One region of the Mesorhizobium sp. CAU 1732 genome, then DNA from elsewhere that is predicted to be linked to it. Evidence: predicted binding sites of a transcription regulator. Region 1 holds the regulator's gene; each other region holds the start of a gene.
The links. Region 1 encodes PhoB, which activates phosphate uptake and scavenging genes when phosphate is short. Its sites were predicted from a motif close to TGTCATNNANCTGTCAT; they were not measured.
Positions count from the first base shown of each region.

Region 2: a site for PhoB is predicted at 3,655-3,671, ahead of phnD (phosphonate ABC transporter substrate-binding protein). Genes of this name have one in related genera too.
Region 3: a site for PhoB is predicted at 3,829-3,845, ahead of phnD (phosphate/phosphite/phosphonate ABC transporter substrate-binding protein). Genes of this name have one in related genera too.

Region 1 is NZ_JBDQQR010000002.1:229,506-237,646, forward strand. Features, by position in the region: gene AAFN55_RS18795 (CRTAC1 family protein) at 1-301, opposite strand, end outside; gene AAFN55_RS18800 (vanadium-dependent haloperoxidase) at 301-1,623, opposite strand; gene phoB (phosphate regulon transcriptional regulator PhoB) at 1,720-2,409, opposite strand; gene phoU (phosphate signaling complex protein PhoU) at 2,423-3,130, opposite strand; gene pstB (phosphate ABC transporter ATP-binding protein PstB) at 3,152-3,991, opposite strand; gene pstA (phosphate ABC transporter permease PstA) at 4,027-5,400, opposite strand; gene pstC (phosphate ABC transporter permease subunit PstC) at 5,403-6,773, opposite strand; gene AAFN55_RS18830 (substrate-binding domain-containing protein) at 6,882-7,922, opposite strand; gene AAFN55_RS18835 (PAS-domain containing protein) at 8,088-8,141, opposite strand, start outside.
Region 2 is NZ_JBDQQR010000001.1:3,066,458-3,074,598, forward strand. Features, by position in the region: gene phnE (phosphonate ABC transporter, permease protein PhnE) at 1-782, opposite strand, end outside; gene phnE (phosphonate ABC transporter, permease protein PhnE) at 779-1,702, opposite strand; gene phnC (phosphonate ABC transporter ATP-binding protein) at 1,707-2,558, opposite strand; gene phnD (phosphonate ABC transporter substrate-binding protein) at 2,641-3,570, opposite strand; gene AAFN55_RS14940 (DapH/DapD/GlmU-related protein) at 3,788-4,402, opposite strand; gene phnL (phosphonate C-P lyase system protein PhnL) at 4,399-5,106, opposite strand; gene phnK (phosphonate C-P lyase system protein PhnK) at 5,109-5,894, opposite strand; gene AAFN55_RS14955 (alpha-D-ribose 1-methylphosphonate 5-phosphate C-P-lyase PhnJ) at 5,891-6,766, opposite strand; gene AAFN55_RS14960 (hypothetical protein) at 6,841-7,023, shown strand; gene AAFN55_RS14965 (carbon-phosphorus lyase complex subunit PhnI) at 7,026-8,123, opposite strand; gene phnH (phosphonate C-P lyase system protein PhnH) at 8,127-8,141, opposite strand, start outside.
Region 3 is NZ_JBDQQR010000004.1:83,980-92,120, reverse strand. Features, by position in the region: gene AAFN55_RS24195 (autotransporter domain-containing protein) at 1-3,161, shown strand, start outside; partial or broken gene AAFN55_RS24190 (conjugal transfer protein TraH) at 3,658-3,738, opposite strand; gene phnD (phosphate/phosphite/phosphonate ABC transporter substrate-binding protein) at 3,894-4,850, shown strand; gene phnC (phosphonate ABC transporter ATP-binding protein) at 4,928-5,755, shown strand; gene phnE (phosphonate ABC transporter, permease protein PhnE) at 5,755-6,558, shown strand; gene phnE (phosphonate ABC transporter, permease protein PhnE) at 6,558-7,376, shown strand.

The sequences.
Region 1 (8,141 bases):
TCTCCGCCTTCTCGAAGGCGAGCGCGCCGCCGCGCCGGCTGACGTTGCGATAGAACGAGGCCGGAGCGCTTCCGCCTGCGAGCAGCATGTCGGGGTAGCCGTCATCGTCGCAATCGAACGTCGCGACGCCGCCCCCGACCATATATTCCCAATCGCCCTCATAGATGCTCGAGACGCCGGCGCTCGCGGTCTCGTCGATGAAACGCGGAACGGCCACCCCGTCATCCGCAGCAGTCGCTGCGGACACGGAAACCATGGCTCCGACGACACCGGCAAGCAGGACCTGTCCGCGCATCGTCATCACCGCGTCTTCAGCGCGGTTATGTACGCCGCGATGCAGTGGCCCTGTTCGAGACCGAGATCGATCGCCGCGCGGAAGTGGATCCCGCCATAGAGCCTCGACAACGCAGCCTCCTCCGCCGCCTCATGGAAATTCGCGAAATGGCGACCGGCCAACCCGTCATCGACATGGGTTATGTCCTCGAAGGCGAAGTTGTCGCCGAAGATAGCCGTCAGGATGGCGGCCGCGGTTCCCGATTGCGTGCTGTGCCCGCTCGGATATTCCGGGAAGGGCGGCGTGTTGAGCAGAGGCTCCCACTTCGGGTCGATGACGCGGCGGATATAGGTGATCGGCCGTACGAGGTCGTATTCGAACTTGGCATGCCAGCACCCGATGAACGCATCCGCCATGCCCATGCCGAGGCGCGCGAGCACATCGACCGTCTCATCGATACCGGCTTGATTGTCCTGGAGAATCTGGATTGCGATCGAGATCCAGTGGCCCGGCGGTGTGGGTGACAGCATCGGATCGTCCGACCAGAACAATGCGATGTCTCGATGCTCGGGCGTGAGATTCGTCTTCGCTTCGTAGACCTCGTAGGCCTCGCGATAAAACTCGGAATCCGGCTCCTCGCTGTATTCCGGCGGCGGCGGCAGGCCGCAGGTGCCGCCTTCGGGCATCGCGAACGGGCGGTTGTTGCCCCAGTCGGGCAAAAGCGGCGATTGCTGCTGGGCGACGAGGCTCGTCGGAACCCAGTGCGCCGGGCCTTCCGTCAGGTCGTAGCTTTGCGGAAATCCCATATTCTCGATGATCGCGCCGCCATCCTCGAGCGACCATGCGAGGATGTGATCCGCGACCGCGATGCCATGGGCGGTGCTGCGTTGGACGATATCGTGCGCCAACCCTGTCGCCGCCCTTTCCGCCAACCTGCGCTCCATCGCACCAAACGCGCGCTGTCCCGTGGGGCCGGTATTGCTGAACAGCGATTTGATGGCGTGAGCGGTGGCGGCCTGGACGACGACGGCATCGTCATAATCCGCGCCCTCCTCGCGGGCCGGCAGCGCATCGAGGCCGTTCACCTGTCCGGCGAGGCTCGTCAGATCGTCCGAGCCCGAGGCGATCGCCTCGAACGCCGTCACGCCGACATAGCCGAAAGCGCGGCTGGCAACGGGCGGCGAATAGGTGGGAGTGTGGCGAACCAGTTCCAGGCTCAGCCGATACCAGGTGATCACCACCTCGCTCGGCGACATGCGCTCGCTGTCCTCAGCATGTGCCTGACCGGCACCACTGATCACAGCCACGCCGATGGCTATCGCGATAAAGGCGAAACGAATGAGATCCATGATCCTCCCCCAAGGTGATCGCATCCGGATGAACGCGGTCGATCGGAGATAACCATGCGCGGCAGCACTGCCGCAAGCCTCACCGGCAGTCGATGCTCAGGCTTCCTTGATCGCGTAGCCCGCGCCGCGGATCGTGCGGATGACGTCGGGCATGCGGCCATTGTTGACCGCCTTGCGCAGTCGGCCGACATGCACGTCGACCGTGCGCTCGTCGATGTAGATCGTCTCGCCCCAGACATTGTCGAGAAGCTGCCCGCGCGAAAACACCCGGCCCGGATGCTGCATCATGAACTCCAGCAGCCGGAACTCCGTCGGTCCAAGCTTGATCTCGCTCTTCTTGCGGTAGACACGGTGCGATTCCCTGTCGAGCAAGATGTCGCCGACCTTGAGAACGCTCGACAGGACCTCCGGCTTGGCGCGGCGCAGGAGCGCCCTCACCCGCGCCACGAATTCCGGCGTCGAGAACGGCTTGACCAGATAGTCGTCAGCTCCGGTCGACAGACCGCGAACCCGGTCGCTTTCCTCGCCCCGCGCGGTCAGCATGATGATCGGCAGGCGCTCGGTTTCCGCCCGCATGCGCAGCCTGCGGCACAATTCGATGCCCGAGATCGCCGGCACCATCCAGTCGAGGACGAGAAGGTCGGGAACATTTTCCTGAAGCCTTATCTCGGCCTCGTCGCCGCGCATGACGACTTCGACCTGATAGCCTTCCGCCTCCAGATTGTATTTCAGCAGAACGCCGAGCGGCTCTTCATCCTCGACGACCATGATCTTGGGAGCAATCATCGGCTGCTGGTCCTCATTCCGCCTCGACCCTGACCGACGTCTCGTCGATCTTGGGCCTGTGCAGGGGCAGTTGCTGCCCGGTCACCACATAATACGCGTTTTCGGCGATGTTCGTCACATGGTCGCCGATGCGCTCCAGATTCTTGGCGCAGAACAGGAGGTGGGTACAGGCCGTGATGTTGCGCGGATCCTCCATCATGTAAGTCAGGAGTTCGCGGAAGATCGCGGTGTACTGGACGTCGATCTTCTCATCGTCCGCGCGCAGCGTGACGAGATCGGCAGCGTTGCGGGCCTCGTAGCGCTCGATGACCGCATTGACCTGCGCGATCACCATCTCGGCCATCGCATCGATCGAATGCGACAGCCCGCGCGGCGTCGCGTCCTCGCCCACCGCATTGACGCGCTTGGCGATGTTCTTGGCGAGATCGCCGATCCGCTCGAGATCGGCCGCCATGCGGATCGCGCCCACGACGGAGCGCAGATCCTGCGCCATCGGCTGGCGCTTGGCGATCAGCGTGATCGCCCGGTCGTCCAGTTCCCGCTGCCGTGCGTCCATCACCGCGTCGTCGGAAATGACGCGCTGCGCGAGAGCGTTGTCGGAGTTCAGGAGGGACCGCGTCGAGGCCAGGACCATCTCGCTGCCCAGCTCCCCCATGTCCCGGATCAGCCGGTCGATGTGGCCGAGTTCCTCGTCGAAGGATGCGACTGTATGTTCACCCATGGCTGGTTCCTCTACGCCGCGTCAGCCGAAGCGACCGGTGATGTAGTCTTGCGTGCGCTTCTCGTTCGGGCTGGTGAAGATCAGGTCCGTCGGACCTTCCTCGACCAGTATGCCCAGATGGAAGAAGGCGGTTCGCTGCGAGACGCGGGCGGCCTGCTGCATCGAGTGCGTGACGATGACGATCGTGAAATTCTGCTTCAGATCGTCGATGAGCTCTTCGATGCGCGCCGTCGCGATCGGGTCGAGCGCCGAGCACGGTTCGTCCATCAGGATGACCTCGGGCGACACCGCGATCGCACGCGCGATGCACAGGCGCTGCTGCTGGCCGCCGGAAAGGCCGGTGCCGGGTTCGTTGAGGCGGTCCTTCGCCTCGTTCCACAGGCCGGCCTTCTGCAGGCTGGATTCCACGATCGCGTCGAGATCCGCCTTGTTGCGGGCGAGCCCATGGATACGCGGGCCGTAGGCCACGTTTTCATAGATCGATTTCGGGAACGGGTTCGGCTTCTGGAACACCATGCCGACACGTGCGCGCAGTTCCACCACGTCGAGCGAGGCGTCATAGACGTCGAAATCGTCGAGCTCGATCTTGCCCGTCACCCGGCAGCCCTCGATCGTGTCGTTCATGCGATTGAAGCAGCGCAGGAATGTCGACTTGCCGCAACCCGACGGACCGATGAAGGCGGTGACCGCCTTCTCGGGAATGTCGATCGACACGTCGAACAGCGCCTGCTTCGCGCCGTAGAACACGCCGACGTCGCGTGCCTTCACGCGGATCGGCCGTGCGGCCGGGTCGGGGGTCCGGACGGTAGACGACTTGATCTGGTAGAGGTCTGACTGCCCGACGATCTCTTCGGTCGGCATGCGCATCTCTCTGGTCTCCGATTTGACGTTGGTGGTCATGTGCGGCGCTCCAGTCTGGTCCGCAGGAATATTGCGATCGCATTCAGGGCCAGCATAAGGCCGAGAAGCACGATGATGGCGGCAGATGTGCGCGCCTCGAAGAAATTCCGGTTCTCGTTGCCTTGCCAGAGATAAATCTGGACCGGCAGCGCGCTCGACTGGTCCATCGGTGTCGCCGGCACGGCCGCCACGAAGGCGTTCATGCCGATCAGGAGCAGCGGCGCGGTCTCGCCGAGCGCCTGCGCGACGCCGATGATCGTCGCCGTCAGGATGCCGGGATAGGTGACCGGCAGCACATGGTGGAACACCGTCTGCGTCTTCGATGCGCCAAGCCCGAGGGCCGCCTGCCGCAGCGATGGCGGCACCGCGCGCAGCGACGAGCGGGTCGCGATGATCACGGTCGGCAGCGTCATCAGGGTCAGCACGAGACCACCCACGATCGGAGCCGATAGCGGCAACCGGAAGAAGTTGATGAACACCGCCGCGCCCAGCAGGCCGAACACGATCGACGGCACCGCCGCGAGGTTGTTGATGTTGATCTCGATGAGATCGGTAAACCGGTTCTTCGGCGCGAACTCCTCGAGATAGACGGCACTCGCAACGCCGATCGGCACGGCCAGGAATATGACCACCATCATCATGTAGAGCGAACCGACGAAGGCACCTGCAAGGCCCGCGGCAGCCGGTGCCGAACGCGAATCCACATTGGTGAAGATGTGCCAGGCGAAGGCGAAGCGCATCTTGCCTTCTTCCAGCAACGTGTCGGCGAGCGCGCGCGCCGGCGCCGAAAGCTGCTGCTGCGTATCAGGCAGGTCGCGGTTGATGTTGCCCTTCAGCCAGTTGTCGGCATTGGCAGAGCCCAGCATGTTGACGGTCACGGTCTGGCCGAGAATGCTCGGGTTGGCGACGAACATGTCGCGCAGCTTGAAGCGCTCGTTCGTCTCGATGATCGACAGGATCTGGCGCGTATCGGCTTCGGTCCCCGGCGCGGCATTGCGGACGGCGGCCTCCACGACGCGGTTCCAGTTGACCATCGTCGCCTTGCGCTCCCAGTCGAGCACGGCGCGCCGGTAGTCCGCCGGCGACTGGCCGTCCTGCCGGACTGGCTTGGGCTCGACCTTGACGATCTCGGGATCGAAGAACACGTCGACGGTCAACGTCGCCTGCGTAAAGGCCGGAAGGCCCTTCGAAAGGATGTTCGTGAACAGGATCGCTACGAACCCGATCGCAGCCGCGATCGCAAGTATCCCGTAGATGCGGAACCGCTTCTCGCGCGCATGCCGCGCTCGCAGTCCGCTCCTGATCAGCGCAAGCCGTTCGGCATTCGCGTTCCCGCCGGCATTCGGTTCGGATTTGAAGATGTCGGCCATGGCTACTCGTACTGCTCCCGATAGCGGCGGACGATGTAGATCGCCGCGATATTGAGGATGAGCGTCATCACGAAGAGGGTCAGTCCCAGCGCGAACGCGACCAGAGACTGCGGCGATGCGAAGTCCGTGTCGCCGGTGAGCTGGTTGACGATGGTGACCGTGACGGTCGAAACCGGCTCGCCGGGATTGAGGCGGAGATAGGGGCTGTTTCCGGCCGCAAGCACCACGATCATCGTCTCGCCGATCGCGCGGCTGACGGCGAGCAGGAAGGCGCCGACGATGCCCGGCAGCGCGGCTGGGAGGATGACGCGCTTGATCGTCTCGGATTTCGTCGCGCCGAGCCCGAAGGAGCCATCCCGCATCGCGCGCGGAACTTGGCGGATGATGTCGTCCGAAAGGGACGAGATGAACGGCACGATCATGATGCCCATCACCACCCCGGCTGTCAGGGCGCTGGTCGCGCGGATGTCGAGGCCCACCGACTGGCCGATACCGGCGAGGAACGGCCCCACCGCCACGAGCGCGAAGAAGCCGTAGACGATCGTCGGGATGCCCGCGAGGAGCTCGATGATAGGCTTGACGACGCTGCGCACGCGCGGGCGGGCATATTGCGACAGGTAGATCGCCGACATGAGGCCGATCGGCAGCGAGACGAACATCGCAATCGACGCGACCATCAACGTGCCCCAGAGGAGCGGCAACAGGCCGTATTCACCGCCTGCCGCACCCGTCGTGGAAAAGCGCGGGTTCCAGACGGTGCCGAAGAAGAAATCGATCGGGCTGACGAAGCTGAAGAAGCGGATCGCCTCGGTCAGCAGCGACGCGACGATGCCGACCGTGGTCAGGATCGCGACCACCGAGCAGCCGACCAGCAGGATCGTGACGAAGCGCTCGACCTCGTTGCGGGCACGCAACCGGGCGGAAATGCGCTTGCGCGACATGAAGATCGCAAGGGCGCCGCAGCCTGCAGCCGCCGCGATGATCGCCGCGAAGGTGAGCGTACGGAATTCGCGCAGCGCCTGTGCGGCGAGATTTTCATAGGGCTGCGTATCGCCGACGACACCGAAGCCGGATTCGATCTGGCGGATGCGCAGGATCGCGGCGTTCAAATCCTGGCCGGTCAGCGCGGCCACTTCGGGCGGCAACTGCGCCAGGATATAGGCACGAGACGCGCTTTCGCCGAAGAGCGCCCACAGCGCGAAAATGAGAAGGGCCGGCAGAAGCGCCCAGATCGCGCTCAGCGAACCATGATAGACCGGACGCGAATGCAGCTTGCCGGCAGGCGTTGCGAGCGCGCGGCTGCGCGACCACCCGCTCTGATATGCGAAGGCCAGAAGCGCCAGCAAGAGGCCGGCCACGATTGCCGTGTTCATCGGCGATGTCCCATTGAGAGAAGCCCGTTGGATTCGGACAGCCGGCTCCTAAACCGGAAGGTTTCGCTGGGGAACCGCACGGCAGCGCCCCAGCGAAATCAGTGAGCCTTACTGAACGTCGGCGACGGTGAGCGCCTTGCCTTCCTGGAACTCGGCGAGGACCTCGGCGGTCTCCTCGACCGGAGCCGGGATCAGGCCAGCCGTCTCGAGCGTGCCGCCCAGACCTGCCATGCCGTCCGACAGGAAGAACTCGACATATTCCTGGATGCCCGGGATCGTGCCGACATGCTCGCCCTTCACGTAGAAGTAGAGCGGACGCGAAACCGGATATTCACCGGCTGCGATCGTCTCGAGCGAGGGGGTGACGCCCGACATGGTGGCGACCTTCAGGGAGTCGCGGTTCTGGTCGTAGAAGGAGAGACCAAAGACGCCGACCGTGTCCGGGTTCGACTGCAGGCGTGCGAGCGTCTCGGTGTAGTCGCCGGCGATCTCCACGACCACGTCCTGGCGGATCGCGGTGCAGGCCTTGTCCATGTCCTCTTTGCTCATCTCAGGCAGTTCGGCCGCTTCGCAACCCTCGTGCAGGACGCGCTCTTCGAAGACTTCACGCGTGCCGTGGTTGGAAGCCGGGATCGCGACGGCGATCGGCTGTTCCGGCAAGGACGGATCGATCTCGTTCCAGGTCTTGTACGGGTTGGCGGTCATCTGGCCATCGACCGGCACCTGTGCGGCGATCGCCTTGAAGACGTGGATCGGCTCGAGCGCGAAATCGGCCTTGTCGGCGCTCGTCGCGAAGACGATGCCGTCATAGCCGATCTGGACTTCGAGGATCTTGCTCACGCCGGCGGCGTTGCAGGCTTCGATCTCGGAAGCGCGGATGCGGCGCGAAGAATTTGCGATGTCGATGGTGTTCTCGCCGACGCCCTGGCAGAACTGGCGCAGACCGCCCGAAGAGCCGCCCGAGCCGACGACTGGCGTCTTGAATTCAGGGAACGCATTGCCGAACTCTTCGGCCACGATGCTTGCGAAAGGCAGGACCGTCGAGGATCCGGCGATCTGGATGGTGTCGCGCGACTGGGCGTTCGCGCCGCTGACGGAAGCGGCGATGGCGAGCGTTGCCGCCGAAGCCGAAAGGAAGAACGTGTTCATAGTGCCAACTCCTGATCGGAAATTCCGTGTGGACGCATCTCGCGTCGGGAGTGGCAATAGCGGGCCTGTGTAACAGTTGGATGACAGTTTCGTGTCATGCCGATTACGATCCCCGCGTTGCAGCATAAGGGTCGTTTGCCGACGCTGATCGGAGAAGAATTATGCTCAGCCGGCTATACGGCCTTCGGCATCTCCGGCTTCCATCCAGCGTTCGATCTT
Region 2 (8,141 bases), on a different contig from region 1:
ACGTTGAGCACCACGAACGCAACCTGATCGAACATGTTGGCCCGGAATCGCTCGATGATGATCATGCCGATGCCGCCGGCGCCGACAAGTCCCAGGATCGTCGCACTGCGGGTGCTCGATTCGAAGAAATAGAGTGACTGCGAGATGAAGACCGGCAGGACCTGCGGGATGTAGCCGAAGCGCACGATCTGGATCGGGCCCGCACCGGTTGCGCGCACGCCCTCGACCTGCTTGCGATCGATGTTCTCGATCGCCTCGGCGTAGAGCTTGGACAGCGTGCCCATATCCGAAATGAAGATCGCCATCACGCCGGCGAGCGGCCCAAGACCCACCGCGCGGACGAAGACGAGACCCCAGACGAGTTGGTCGACGCCGCGAAACACGTCGAGCATTCGGCGGGTAAGCTGGCGAACGATCCTCGATGGCATCGTGTTGCGCGCTGCGAAGAAGCCGATCACCAGCGCGGCGCAGGATCCGAGCAGCGTACCGAGGAACGCCATCGCAAGTGTCTGCGCGATCCCCTTGTAGATGTTCGCATATTGCCAGGTCTCCATGTCCTTCCAGACGAAGAAGTTGGAGATGAGGCGCCAGGTGCGGTCGGAGGCGTAGGCGAGCTTCCATATCTCGAAGTACCAGAGCGACCCGATTGTGTAGGCAATGATGGCAAGCCAGACCGCCGTCGCGATCGCGCGCGACCGGTTGCCGCCGAACACGCCGGGATGCGCGCGTTGGACGGCCTCGATCTCGTGGGTGGCCATGGAGGAGATCGTCATGGCGGTCATCGGAAATTCTCCTTGCCGATAAAGTGCATCCGCAGCCGCTCGGAGAGGAGGTCGATGAGGGTGACGGTGAGGACGACCAGCAGCAGCACCGCGACGACGCGGTCATCGGAATAGAGGCTGATGACCCGGTTCAGCTCCTGCCCGATGCCGCCCGCGCCAACGAAGCCGACAATCGAGGAAGCCCGCACGTTGATCTCGAAACGCAGGAGCGTATAGGAGGTGAAATTCGGCAGGATTTGCGGGACGATACCGTAGCGGATTTCCTCGAACCAGCTCCCGCCGACGCCGCGAATGCCTTCCACAGGTCGCATGGACGCGTTCTCGTTGACCTCGGAAAAGAGCTTGCCGAGCGCGCCCGCGGTGTGGATCGCGATCGCGAGAACACCGGCCAGCGGACCGATGCCGACCGCGAACACCAGCACCAATGCGTAGAGGATTTCGGGAACGCCGCGGCAGAACTCCATGAAACGACGCGACAACGCATAGATCACGCTGTTCGGCGCAAGGTTCCGCGAGGCCGGAAAGCACAGCAGGAAGGCAACGGCGGCACCGAGAATGGTCGCCGTCAGCGCCATCAGGATGGTTTCGAAGATCAGGCGGATATAAACCCAGAAATCCGAGTACCAAAAGGTGATCGAGCCCGGCACCGCTCGCCCGTTCTCGCCCCTGCCCAGAAACAGCTTGTCGAGTTCCAGGTTCGGCATGATCGTGCCGAAATATTCGAAGATGCGCGGCAATCCGGACGCGAGGCGGTCCGGATGGAACTGCGATACCTGGATCGACGCAAAGAGCACCAGCAGGAAACCGCCGACAAACAGCATATTCATCGCGCGGCGGCTGCGGATCAGGTCGGAGCGGTGACGCTCGAACTGGCTGACCGCCGCATCCCCGGACGGTGTGTATTCGACTGCATTCGCCATCGTCTCAGCCTGCCGCGAGTCCGAGTTCGGCGCGCTGTGTCAGATCGCGTTCGCTCAGACGCTCCTTGGCAGGCGCACCGCCGAGAGACGTGGAGGTCATACCTTCGGCAAAGGCGTCGTCGGCCTCCGCGCCATAGATTTCGCGCGCCACGTCCTGCGTGAGTTGCTCGGGCGCGCCGTCGAAGAAGAGCTTGCCGTCCTTGAGCCCGATGATCCTGTCGCAATAGGAGCGCGCAGTATCAAGCGTATGCAGATTGCAGACGACGGTCATGCCGTCCTCGCGATTGATGGTGCGTAGCGCATCCATCACCACTTTCGCATTCAGTGGGTCCAACGAGGCGATCGGCTCATCGGCAAGCACGATCTTGGGCTCCTGCACGAGCGCACGGGCGATCGCCACGCGCTGCATCTGGCCGCCCGAGAGCGTGTCTGCCTGCTGGAGCGCCGTATGCGCCATGCCGAGCCGATCAAGCGCGCGGATCGCATAGGCGCGCTCGCGCGCGGTGAAGCGCTGCAGCATCGAAGAGACGAAACCGTGATGGTAGAGCCGGCCGGTGAGCACGTTGGTGATGACGTCGAGACGGCCGACGAGATTGAACTGTTGGAACACCATCGCGCAGGTCGCACGCCACGCCAGCAACTCGCGCCCCTTGAGCGCGGTCACGTCGCGGCCGTCGAAGCTGATGCCGCCCTGTGTCGGCTCGGCGAGGCGGTTCATCATGCGCAGGAGCGTCGATTTCCCGGCACCCGAGCGCCCGATGACGCCGACCATCTGTCCTTGCGGGATCGCGAGCGAGATGTCGGACACCGCATTGCGCCCTTTGAAACTCTTGGTCAGGTGTTCGGTCTTCAGCATGATGTCGCCTCGTCGTCGGGAAGGTGAACATGCAAAGGCAGGACCGCATGAAGCGGCCCTGCCCTGGCAATACGGTTGCGTGTCAGCGCGAGCCTTCCAGCTCGAGCTTGCGCATTTCGACGATGTTGGTGAAGAACGCGTGGTCCACGCGCTTGAAGCCTTTGCCTTCGCCCTGCGAGACGTTGACGTAGCAGTCGTAGTCGGTCTCGTTCAGGGTCTCCATCCAGTTGATGGCGATGTCCTTGGCTTCCTGCGGGGCGTTCTTGCGCAGCACCCACGGTCCGTTCGGGATCAGGTTCGACTTCCAGATGATGCGCAGATCCTTCATGTCGAGAAGGTCCTTGTCGACCATCGACCGCAGCGCACCGCGCGAAAAGCCCTCGGCCTCTTCGCCCACGCCCGACGTCCAGGTCACGCCCGCATCATACTGGCCGTTGAGCACGGCGACGACCGCCTGCTCATGACCGCCACCGAAACCGGTCGACGAGAAATACTCGGCGGGGTTGATTTCCTGCATCTCGAGTTCCGCCTTGGGAACGAGATAGCCGGAGGTCGAATTCGGGTCGGCGAAGGCGAGCGACTTGCCGCGCATGCCTTCGAGATCCTCGATGCCGCTGTCGGCCTTCGTGTACATCATCGCGTAATAGCCGTCGGAACCGTCATTCTCGAGCGCGACGAAGATCGGCTCGACGGCTTCCGGATCCTGCAGATAGATGCCTGCGTAACCCGATGCTCCGAGTTGGGCAGCATCGAGCTGGCCAGCAAGCAGGCCCTGCATGACGCCGGCATAGTCGGATGCCGGATAGAGTTCGATCGGCACACCCAGCTTGGCGCCGAGCTGTTCGACGATGCATTCGTTCTTGCGCAGGCGGTCGGCTTCGTTTTCGCCGCCGAGAATGCCAACGCGGAAAGCCGGCAATTCGGACTTCCAGTCCTGCGCCATGGCGGACGAGGTGAGAGCGGATGCCGCGATAGCGGCGGCTGCGGTTGTGCGGATGAGAGAGGCAAACATGCGAGGCTCCAGGGTTTCAGGAGTGAAACTGACCAGCCGGCCCGGACACCCGAGCCTGCGGTGTGGAACCCGTATCGGCCTTTGACGACAGCTCGATTACGCTTTCGCTACGCTTTTGTGACGTTCAACAGGGTCGAATGCGACACGTGCCCACCAGAACGGCAAACGCCGCATCGAGAGGCGGCGACACGATCAAACGTCCAGGAACAGGAACGGCTCAACCATTGTGCTTCTCGAGGAATGCGTCTGCTGAGAGGTCACGAAAATCGTCCAGCGTCGTCCGAAGCTTCGCATGATCCCAATCCCACCAGGCAAGCGCTCGGAACCGCTCCGCGGTCGCGCGATCGAACCGCTCGCGGATCGGCTTTGCGGGCATGCCTGCGACGATCGTATAGGGCGCGACATCCTTCGACACGACGGCCCCTGCCCCGACCACCGCACCGTCGCCCACGGTCACGCCGGGCAGAACCGTCGATCCATGACCAAGCCAGGTGTCATGCCCGATCGTCACCGCCTTGGCACGGCGACGATCGAAGAATGCGTCGTCAGGCGCGGCATCCTCCCAATAATCGCCCGAGCGGTAGGTGAAATGATGCAATGTCGCGCGCTCGACCGGATGGTTCGTCGCGTTGAGGCGCACGGATGCGGCTATGTTGGAGAACTTGCCGATCGTCGCGACCCAGGCGCTGCAATCCTGCATCAGGTAGGAATAGTCGCCGACGACAGTATCGTGGATCCGGCAGCGTTCCGCGATTTCGGTATAGCGGCCGAGCGTCGTGCCGGTCACCTCGGCGCTCGGGTGAACGAGCGGTGTCTCGGAGAGCTTGGTCATGCAGCCTCCCGGCGTGGTGCAAAAGCGGTGACGTCGATGATCCGGTCGGCAACCGCCTCGCGCACGTCGGCATCATGGAAGATGCCCAGAAGCGCCGTCCCGGTCTCCTTCTTCGCCGCGATCAGGTCGATCACGACCTGCCGGTTCACGGCATCGAGGGACGCTGTCGGCTCGTCCAGAAGCAGGATTGGATGGTCCGTGATAAACCCGCGCGCAATGTTGACGCGCTGCTGCTCGCCGCCGGAGAACGTTGCCGGCGGAAGCTGCCAGAGCCGTTCGGGCAGATTGAGCCGCGCGAGAAGGTCGGCTGCCCGCTCGCGCGCTGCGCTTACTGAGGCGCCCCGCGCGGTCAGCGGCTCGGCCACGATATCGATCGCGGCAACGCGCGGAAGGGTGCGCAGGAACTGGCTGACATAGCCGATCGTATCGCGCCGGATCGCGATGACGGTGCGGGGATCGGCGGTGGCGAGATCGACGTCGCCGCCCCGATGCGTCAGCCGGATGCTTCCGGCATCGACACCGTAATTGCCGTACAGCATCTTGAGGATCGAACTCTTGCCGGCACCCGACGGACCGCCAAGCACGGCACATTCGCCGGCATTCAGGACGAATGACACATCCTCGACCACGGCGAGCTGCACCCCGTCGCGCAGATGCATGGTGAAGCTCTTCGAGACATTCGAGGCGATGAGTGAAGGAGCCATAGTCACACCTGCAGGATCGAGGAGACGAGAAGCTGCGTGTAGGGCGCGCGCGGATCGTCGAGCACGCGATCGGTGAGACCGTGCTCCACGACGCGCCCGTCCTTCATGACGATCATGCGGTGCGACAGGAGACGCGCGACCGCGAGATCATGCGTGACGACGATCGCGGCCAGCCCCATATCGGCGACGAGGCCGCGCAGGAGGTCGAGCAGGCGCGCCTGGACGGACACGTCGAGGCCGCCCGTAGGCTCGTCCATGAACATCAGGCGCGGCGACGTGACGAGGTTGCGCGCGATCTGGAGCCGCTGGCGCATGCCGCCCGAAAACGCGCGCGGTTCGTCATCGACGCGGTCTGCTGCGATCTCGACGCGGCCGAGCCAGTCGATCGCCGATGCGCGGATGTTGCCGTAATGGCGGTCGCCCACCGCCATCAGGCGCTCGCCGACATTCGCGCCTGCCGATACCGCCATGCGCAATCCGTCGGCCGGGTTCTGATGCACGAACCCCCAGTCGGTGCGCATCAGGAAGCGGCGCTCCGCCTCGCTCATCGCGTAAAGGTTGCGCCAGGTCTCATCGCGCATGCGGTAGCTGACGGTGCCCGATGTCGGCTCGAGACGCGTGGATATGCAGTTCAGGAGCGTGGTCTTGCCGGAACCGCTTTCGCCGACGATCGCCAGAACCTCGCCCGGCCAGAGCTCGAAGGAGACGTTGTCGCAGCCGATGCGCGATCCGTAGGTTTTGGAGACAGCGGAAACCCGCAGCAGCGGCTCGTCATTGTCGATCGTCATTCTGCTGCCTCCCGCACGCCCAGTTCGCCGACATGCCCCGCCGCCTGCCGTTCCTCGCAATGGTCGGTGTCAGAGCAGACGAACATGCGCCCGCCCCGGTCATCCAGCACGACTTCGTCGAGATAGACCTGTTCCGCCCCGCACAGCGCGCAGGGTTTGTCGAACGTCTGCACCTCGAAGGGATGATCCTCGAAATCGAGACTGACGACTTGTGTAAACGGCGGCACGGCATAAATGCGCCGTTCGCGCCCTGCCCCAAAAAGCTGGAGCGCCGGAGACATGTGCATCTTCGGATTGTCGAATTTCGGCGTCGGAGACGGATCCATCACATAGCGCCCCTCGACCTTCACCGGATAGGCATAGGTCGTCGCGATGCGCCCATGGCGCGCGATGTCCTCGTAAAGCTTCACATGCATGAGGCCGTATTCCTCCAACGCGTGCATCGTGCGCGTCTCGGTCTCGCGCGGCTCGAGGAACCGCAGAGGCTCGGGGATCGGCACCTGATAGACGAGGACCTGACCGGCCGTCAGCGCCTTTTCCGGGATGCGGTGCCGTGTCTGGATGATCGTCGCATCTGCCGTGTGCGTCGTGACCGCGACATTCGCGACCTTCTGGAAGAAGGCGCGGATCGACACCGCATTCGTCGTGTCGTCGGCGCCCTGGTCGATCACCTTGAGCACGTCGTCCGGCCCGATGATTGACGCGGTCACCTGCACGCCGCCGGTGCCCCAGCCATAGGGCATGGGCATCTCGCGGGATGCGAAAGGCACCTGATAGCCGGGGATCGCGATCGCCTTGAGGATCGCACGGCGGATCATCCGCTTCGTCTGCTCGTCAAGATAAGCGAAGTTGTAGGTGGCAACGCTAGCCATGTGTGTATTCCTTTCGCCAGCAATCATGGCGTAACATCGCGCGTGAAGACGTTTTCGGAGAACAATGAGGGTCCATGTCCTATTTCTGGTTCAGTTTTCTGCTCGTTGCCGGATTTCTGGCATTGGCATTGTACGTTCGCGCTCAGTCGAAACGCGCTGAAAGAGACGGCCAAACCTTCCACGGCGCTCATATCAACTCCCACGGCAATGGGGACGACAGCGGCGGCGGGGACGGCGGTGGAGGTGGCGGCGACTGACATCATTCCGCAGCCTCCGCGCCCTCGCCGCTCGCCTCATGCTCGGCGCGCATGCGGCGAACCAGATCGAGCTCGGCCTGGAAGTCGACGTAATGCGGCAGCTTCAGATGCTCGACGAAGCCGGTGGCCTGCACATTGTCGGAATGCGAGATCACGAATTCCTCGTCCTGCGCCGGCGCGACGAGGTCCTCGCCAAGCTCTCCGGCGCGCAATGCCCGGTCGCAGAGCGACATCGCCATAGCCTTGCGCTCCGACTGCCCGAAGACGAGACCGTAGCCGCGCGTGAACTGCGGCGGGGCCGTTGCCGAGCCCTTGAACTGGTTGACCATCTGGCATTCCGTCACGCGGACGCGGCCCAGCGGGACCGGAAACGGCAGTTCGGGAACATCGAGTTCGACCTCGACTTCGCCGATCCTGATTTCGCCGACGAAGGGATGGCTGCGGCCGTATCCACGTTGCGTCGAATAGGCGAGCGCGAGCAAAAACCCTTCATCGCCACGCGACAGCGCTTGCAGCCTCCCGTCGCGATCGAGCGGAAACGCGATCGGCTCGCGCGTGATATCGGTCGGCGTCGCGTTTGCGTCGCGATCGCCGCCATCAGGCTCGATCATTCCGTCCGCTGCCAAGAGATCGGTGACGCGCGGCATCGCCGCGTCGTCCGCCTCGCGCTCCACCGGCGCTTGCGGTTCGCTGCCATCGGCCAGACCGGGCTCCAGCAGGCGATGCGTATAGTCGAATGTCGGACCGAGAAGCTGTCCGCCCGGCAGATCCTTGTAGGTCGCCGAAACACGGCGTTCGACCTGCATTGCCGCCGTGTCGACCGGAAGCGTATAGCCGAAGCGAGGCAGAGTGGTGCGGTAGGCGCGCACGAGAAAGATCGCCTCGATCAGGTCGCCCCGCGACTGGATCACGGCAAGACCGGCCAGATCCCGGTCGTAGAGCGACCCTTCGCTCATCACCCGGTCGACGCCGAGCCCAAGCTGTTCGACGATCTGCGCGACGTGCAGAGCCGGAACCGAGCGGTCGCCGCGCCGACGATCGGCGAGGAGCGTATGAGCGTTGCGAATGGCGGTCTCGCCGCCCTTGACTGCGACATACATGGCTCAGACCTCGCTGTT
Region 3 (8,141 bases), on a different contig from region 1:
TCCTGGTTGACGGTACCCTCGGCGGGACAATGACGGTGAACGCTGGCGCGACGCTTGGTGGATCAGGCACTATCGGCACGACGACGGTTGCCGATGGCGGCAGTCTTGCTCCTGGCAATTCGATCGGGACGCTGAATATCAGCGGCGATCTTATCCTGTCCGCGGGATCACTCCTTAACTACGAACTTGGCAGTCCGGGTGCGACCTCTAGCTCTCCCGGCATGAGTGACAGCATCTCCGTCGCCGGCGATCTCACCCTCAACGGTACGCTGAATCTTGCTCAAAGTGACGACGCTGCCGATGGCGTGGCGGGATTTGGCTACTATCGTCTGATGATCTATGGCGGCGACCTGTCTGGATCGGGCTTGACGGTCGGAACCACGCCAGGGCTTGCCGCGCCAGCCGCTTATGAAATCCAGGCCGGTGGTGGCAATATCGACCTGTTCGTGGCTTCCCCTGGCGACGACACGCTCCAGCACTGGCAGGGCGGAGACGGCACTTGGAATGCGACGAACACGCAATGGCTGAATGGCGGCAGCGCCGTTCCAGTCTCCTGGGCAGGCAATCATGCCGTGTTCAGGAATGAGCCCGGAGGTTTTGGCGGCGGCACTGTCACGGTCGCTGGCGCTCAAAGCTTCAAAGGTCTTCAATTTGTCGATGGCGGTTATCGGCTGGAAGGTCCCGGCTCCCTCGTGGTGAATGGTTCGGGCAATATCGACGGCAATGCCGAGATCCGCGTGCTGGCCGGCGAAACAGCCGAAATTGCCACGACAATCACCGGAGCGGACGGCCTCACCAAGACACAGGGTGGCATGCTCGTTCTCGAAGGCAATAATACCTATCATGGCGGCACGCAGCTCCTGGGCGGCGCCGTTTCCGTGTCTTCGGATGCTAGTCTTGGTGCGGCATCGGGCGAGTTGGCCTTCAATGGCGGCACGCTGCGTGTGACTGGAGCCGGCTACACATCGACTGCCAGAGCCATCACTATGGAAGAAGGGGGCGGCGGGTTCGACATTGCCGATGCGGGCAACACCTTCACGCTGTCACAAGACATTATTGGGCCGGGCAATCTCGTCAAGCGCGGTGATGGCTCGCTGTCACTGTCGGGCCGGAACGCCTACGGCAATAGTTTTGTCGAGGCTGGAACGCTGATCGGCGAGGCCGCCTCGATCTCGGGCGACATCGCCAATGCGGCAACGATCGTGTTCGATCAGGACTCCGACGCCAGCTTTGATGGCGACATCGTCGGTCTCAATGGCACTGACGGGGTGATGGTCAAGCAAGGTGTGGGTACGTTGACGCTCGACGGCGTCTCAACGCTCGACTGGACGATCGCGGACGGCGGGCTAGCGACGGAAGCGACGCGGTTCGGCGGCGATGTGGAACTTGGCGGAGCCGGGACGTCTTTCGCTTTCGTCGATAGCGGCACTGCTGCCTATCATGGGGAGATCTCGGGGAACGGCCAGTTCTCGCTCGATGGGGAGGGAACGGTGCTTCTGACCGGCGATAGTTCCGGTTTTGCCGGTAGCACTGCCATCAAGGCAGGAACGCTACTGGTGGGCGACGCGGCTGGCAATGGCACGCTTGGCGGCTCGCTCGATGTGCTCGCTGGTGGCACGCTCGGCGGCTCTGGCACCGTCGGTTCGGGCACGCGCTCGCTGGTGACGGTCGCTTCGGGCGGCACGCTTTCGCCCGGCAACTCGATCGGCACGCTGACGGTCGATGGAAATCTTGTCTTCGAGGCTGGCTCGCACCTTGTCGTCGAGGTCAACCCGGAAGGCAGCGAAAGCGATCTGGTGACGGTGACCGGCAACGCCACGCTCAATGGCGGGGCAGTCGCCCATATCGGCGCGAACGGCAATTACGATATCCGCTCAACCCATACGATTGTGTCGGCTGATGGTACATTGTCAGGCGCGTTCGAAGACGTCACCTCGAACTTCGCCTTCCTGACGCCACAGCTCGTCTACGACTATGGAGCCGGCACAGTCGATCTGGAACTGTCGCGCAATGAACGCGACTTTGCTTCCGCCGCACAGACCCGCAACCAGATCGCTGCGGCTGAGGGGATCGAGAGCATCGGCCTTGCTGCCGGTCACGCGGTCTATGACGCCATCGCCCAGTTTGCCGACGATGACGATCTCATCCGCGCCAGCTTCGATGCGGTGTCAGGCGAGATACACGCATCCATAAATACAGCGCTGATCGAAGACAGCCGCGTCATTCGCAACGCCGCCAATGATCGTATCCGCGCAGCGTTTGCAACAGCAGGCGCGTCCTATGCGCCGGTGCTGGCTTACGGTCCGGGAGACACGCCCATGCTGGTCGCTGCCGATCATGCCGGTCCAGTCTTCTGGAGCCATGGCTTTGGTTCTTGGGGCTCAACCGACAGCGACGGCAACGCCGCAAGCCTGGACCGTTTGACCGGCGGTCTGCTGATCGGCACTGACGGTCTTGTCGGAAATTGGCGCGTGGGTATATTGACCGGCTATAGCCATTCCAGCTTCAAAGCCGACGATCGTGCTTCGTCGGGATCGAGCGACAATTATCATCTGGGCATTTATGGCGGAACGGAATGGGGCAATGTCGCCTTCCGTACGGGTGCAGCCTACACATGGCACGACATCGAGACCCATCGCTCGGTCTCGATCCCCGGTCTGACCGATAGCCTTACGGCCGGATACAATGCTGGCACTTTCCAGGCATTCGGCGAACTGGGCTATGGTTTTGAGGCTCGCGATACCCGTTTCGAGCCCTTCGCCAATCTCTCCCATGTCAGCCTTCGTACCGATGGCTTCACCGAAACTGGTGGCGCAGCGGCTCTCTCAAGTGTCAACCAAACCACCAGTACCACCTTCACTACGCTCGGCCTACGCGCCGAACACGCCATTACGCTCGGAACCGTGGGTGCGACGGTCAAGGGCATGGTCGGCTGGCGTCACGCCTTGGGTGACATCACCCCCAATAGCACCCATGCCCTCTCTGCCGGAGACGCCTTTTCCATCGCCGGCGTTCCGATCGCCCGGAACAGCGCGGTCATCGAGACAGGGCTTGACCTCAATCTCACTCCCGATGCCACACTCGGCCTGTCCTATACTGGACAACTCGCCGGTGGCGCATCCGATCACGGATTCAAGGCGACGCTCGCAGTCAACTTCTGAGAGTGACTAGACCTGCCACGCAGACGTCTTGAAGTTGATATCTTCGCCGAAGCTGCCGATTCGCTCGACGCGCCCATATGGAAGAACAACGAGCTCAAGGCCAGCTTCCTCGCCGCAGCGCTTGCCGGCGACGCCTCGGTCCGACGGTTTACCATCGGTTCTGCATCTCACGATTGGATGCCGCATCGCGCTCCCACATCCCGCGGAACATATCAACAGAACCAGTCTGGAGAGCGCCAATGTCCGATCCAGCCATCTACCAAGCATACAATCAGCCAACAGGTGGCTGGGGTTCGGTCAAATAGCAATAACCGTACGGGAGAGGTCCGGAGCGGACAGTTGCCGTATGATGAAGGAGCCTGGTCCTGATTGGCATGCCAAGCATCCAGATGCGGCATTCCCGCTTTCCCCAGCTACGGCTGTGTCGGCTTCGCCCATGGCTACCGGCCGTTGAAGGATGAGGAACTGACATTCGTTCTCACCCCGCACTGCTGCAAATCTGCGGGAAAACAACTTTGCTCGTGGAATTGCCATACCATTTCGTAACGATCCTGAAGACCTTGGCAAACATTGCCGTGCGCTGGGGGGGCCACCAAATCGAGCTTCAAATCGGGTCGCTTCGGAATGCCAGCGTCGGATCACGCTCAGTAGCCCCGCGCAGCGCATTTGTCATAAAACCTATATGCGCGGCGGCTATGCGCGCCCTGTGGATTTCATATCTCAGGAGCGACCATGAAAAAGATCATCGCCGCGCTGGCACTTTCGGCAGCGTTCGTGTTTCCGGCCTATGCCGAGTTCAAACTGGACAGCCGTTATCAGGACGCCGATGGCGACATGATCGCCGACATCCCGACCGATGCGGCACAGCAGATCGACCCGGAAACGCTCGTCTTCGCCTATACGCCGGTTGAGGATCCCGCGGTTTATGCGGAAGTCTGGGCGGGCTTTCTCGATCACCTGAAGGACGTGACAGGCAAGGGCGTACAGTTCTTCCCCGTGCAGTCCAACGCCGCGCAGATCGAGGCGATGCGCGCCGGACGTCTTCACATCGCGGGCTTCAACACGGGCGGCAATCCGCTCGCGGTTGCCTGCGCTGGGTTCCGTCCCTTCGCTATGATGGCCGCCAACGACGGCGACGCTTTCGGCTACGAGATGGAAATCGTCACCTATCCGGGTTCGGGCATCGAGAAGGTCGAGGACATCAAGGGCAAGAAGCTGGCCTTCACGTCGGAGACGTCCAATTCGGGCTTCAAGGCGCCGTCCGCGATCCTGCAGGCCGAGTTCAACATGGCCGCCAACACCGATTTCGAACCGGTGTTCTCGGGCAAGCATGACAATTCGATCCTCGGCGTCGCCAACAAGGACTATCCCGCCGCCTCGATCGCCAATTCGGTCCTGAATCGCATGCTAGCACGCGATGTCGTGAAGGCCGACCAGCTCGTCTCGATCTACAAGTCGGAAACCTTTCCAACCACCGGTTACGGCGTCGTCTACAATCTGACGCCCGAGCTCCAGGACAAAATCCAGGAAGCATTCTTCTCCTTCGACTGGGAAGGCTCGAAGCTGCTCGAGGAATTCCAGACCTCGGAGCCGCCGCAGGAGAAGTTCATCCCGATCAGCTTCAAGGATCATTGGTCGGTCATCCGCCAGATCGATGAAGCGACGGGCGTCTCCTACGACTGCCAGTAGCATTTCATCACGTGACACTTTGCGGGCGGTCCGGCTTCGCCGGGCCGCTCGACACTATTTTCGGGAAAGGGCTGGCGATGCTGCGGATCGAGAGGCTCGCGAAACGCTACAAGACCGGTGATCACGCCTTGAAGAGCGTGTCCTTCGAAGTGGCTGGTGGCCAGGTCGTCGGCCTGATCGGGCCGTCGGGTGCGGGAAAATCGACACTGATCCGCTGTGTGAACCGGCTGGTCGAGCCGACATCGGGCAGCGTGGTTCTGAACGATCGCAACCTGACGAGTGCCGGCGGCGGCGAACTGCGCCGGTCGAGACGGCGCATTGGCATGATCTTCCAGGAATATGCGCTGGTCGAGCGCCTGACGGTGATGGAGAACGTTCTGTCGGGCAGGCTGGGCTACGTGCCGTTCTGGCGCTCCTTCCTGCGGCGTTTCCCGCAGGCCGATGTCGACAAGGCGTTTTCGCTGCTCGACCGGGTCGGCCTGGGTGATCATGCCGACAAGCGGGCGGACGCCCTGTCGGGCGGGCAGCGCCAGCGAGTCGGCATTGCGCGGGCTCTTGAACAGGACCCGGAGCTTCTGCTGGTCGATGAGCCGACCGCCTCGCTCGACCCCAAGACGTCGCGCCAGATCATGCGGCTGATCCTAGAAATCTGCCGCGAGCGCGGCCTTCCCGCGATCATCAACATCCATGACGTAGCGCTGGCTCGCATGTTCGTCGATCGCATCATCGGCTTGCGGGCCGGCGAAGTCGTGTTCGACGCGGAACCCGGATTGCTGGACGATGCGGCACTGACACGCATCTACGGCGAGGAAGACTGGAAGGCGGGAACGAACACCAGCGACGACGAGCCCGAGCAGGTGGCGGCTTTCGAGTCGGCGCGCGAGCGCATGGCGGGCATGGTCTGATGGCAGCCGTCGTTCCGCGGCGCTGGCGACGCCCGCCACTGCTTATCGCCGACCCGAAGCTGCGTTATGCGCTCTACGGCGTGATCCTCGTCTATCTCGTGCTGGCGATCTCCAGCATCGAGGTCAACTGGGTCCGCATCTATGAGGGGTTGGAGCGCGGCTTGCGTTTCGTCCAGGGTTTTCTCACCCCGGACTTCACCACGCGCAGCCGCGACATCTGGCAGGGCATGGTGGAAAGCCTGACGATGTCGCTGACCTCGACGGTCGCGGGTGTGCTGATCTCGATCCCGATCGGTATCGGTGCGGCGCGCAACATCGCGCCGGTGCCGGTCTATGCGGTCTGCCGTGCGATCATCGCGTTGTCGCGCTCCTTTCAGGAGATCATCGTGGCGATCCTGTTTGTCGCGATGTTCGGCTTCGGGCCGTTCGCGGGGTTCCTCACACTCGCCTTCGCGACGATCGGCTTTCTGGCCAAGCTGCTGGCCGAAGAGATCGAAGATATCGACCCCGCGCAGGCCGAAGCCGTGCGGGCGACGGGTGCGGGCTGGTGGCAGGTGCTGAACTACGGCATCCAGCCGCAGATCATGCCCCGCCTCATCGGCCTCAGCGTCTACCGCCTCGACATCAATTTTCGCGAGAGCGCGGTGATCGGCATTGTCGGGGCAGGCGGCATCGGTGCGACGCTCAACACGGCGATGGATCGCTACGAATACGACACGGCCGGCGCCATCCTGATCCTCATCATTGGGATCGTGATGGTCTCCGAATACGTCTCCAGCCAGCTTCGCAGATGGGTGCAGTGATGCCGGTCACCACGATCGATCAAGGCCGGCAGGTCTGGACGCGCAGGACGACCGGCCGGCAATGGGCCATCTGGGGCGGATCGCTCGTGCTGGTCGTCGCGACGGTCCTGTGCTGGCAGGTGATGAACCGCAACACGGTGTGGGTCTTCGTAGAGGATGCGCCGCGGCAGGCGGCGGATCTTTTGTCACGCGCCTGGCCGCCACGCTGGTCCTATCTCGACCGCCTGTGGGCGCCGCTGTGGGATACGCTGAACATCGCCACGCTGGGCACGTTGCTCGGCATCGCGATTGCCGTTCCTGTGGCGTTTCTCGCCGCAAGCAGTACTACGCCGAGCCGCACGATCGCGCGTCCGCTGGCGCTGTTCGTCATCGTAGCCTCGCGTTCTATCAACTCGCTGATCTGGGCACTGCTGCTGGTCGCGATCATCGGACCGGGACTGCTGGCCGGCATTATAGCGATCGCGTTGCGCTCCATCGGCTTCATCGGCAAGCTGCTCTATGAAGCGATCGAGGAGGTGGATCACAGCCAGGTCGAAGCGGTGCGCGCGACGGGAGCGTCGAGCATGCAGGTGATGGACTACGCCATCGTGCCGCAGATCATGCCGGCCTTTGCGGGCATCTCTGTCTTCCGGTGGGACATCAACATCCGCGAATCCACCATCCTCGGGCTTGTCGGCGCAGGTGGCATCGGCGTGCAGCTCGAATCGTCACTGGCGCGGTTGGCATGGTCGGAAATCACGGTGATCTTCGCAGTGATCCTCGCGACCGTCGTCGTCTCGGAATGGGTGTCCGGGAGGATCAGGCGCGCAATAATCTAGGCGGTCGCCAACCTTACTGTTCTGGCAGGGCGCTGGCGAGTTTCTCGCTCTCATACCCGGTACCGGCGATGACGGTGGTAATCGCGGAAAGATCGTCTGCAGTCCGGCGGTCAGTCGAGCTCCGGCGCGCCGATTCGAAACATCGGCAGCCTCTCGACGCGATTGGCGAGCGGCAGGCCCAGTATGTCGACCAGAATGTGACGCTTTCGACCCAGGCGAACCCAGACGCCGGTGCGTTACCAGATCGGAATAGTAATAGACTGCGTTCCAACTGGAAACTCTCTCGGCAATTGCCGCCATAGGCAGCCGGCTCGCAGCACGTAGAATATCGTGTTGTAACAGCCCGACGGTTGACCCGACTCTCCAGCCGCGCGTCGGGATCGATTCAACAATCACGTCCCCATTCGGTCGTAGCTGTTAGCTGCCTAGGATCCCGAAAGCGGCTGTCGCAATCCGTAGTTCTGCACCGACCTGCTCGTAGCGCCCGACGACTGTTTGAAGGAACTGGATTACATACAGGGCCGTGCCAAGCTTCTTGGTCAGGGTCGAAATCTAGATTGAGGGCAACATTTGTGATGGCCGATCATTCCGGCGCGGGGCTCGTCAACTGGCTCACCGACACGATGAGCGACAACCGCACCCGCGCCAAGGCGAGGACGGGGCAGATCGCAGAAAAAACCTTGCAAAATCAATAGCTCATGGCCGCGGTTCAAGCGGCGTGTGTATCACCGTTGTGCAACAAAATCGAGATGGGCGCTGACGTCA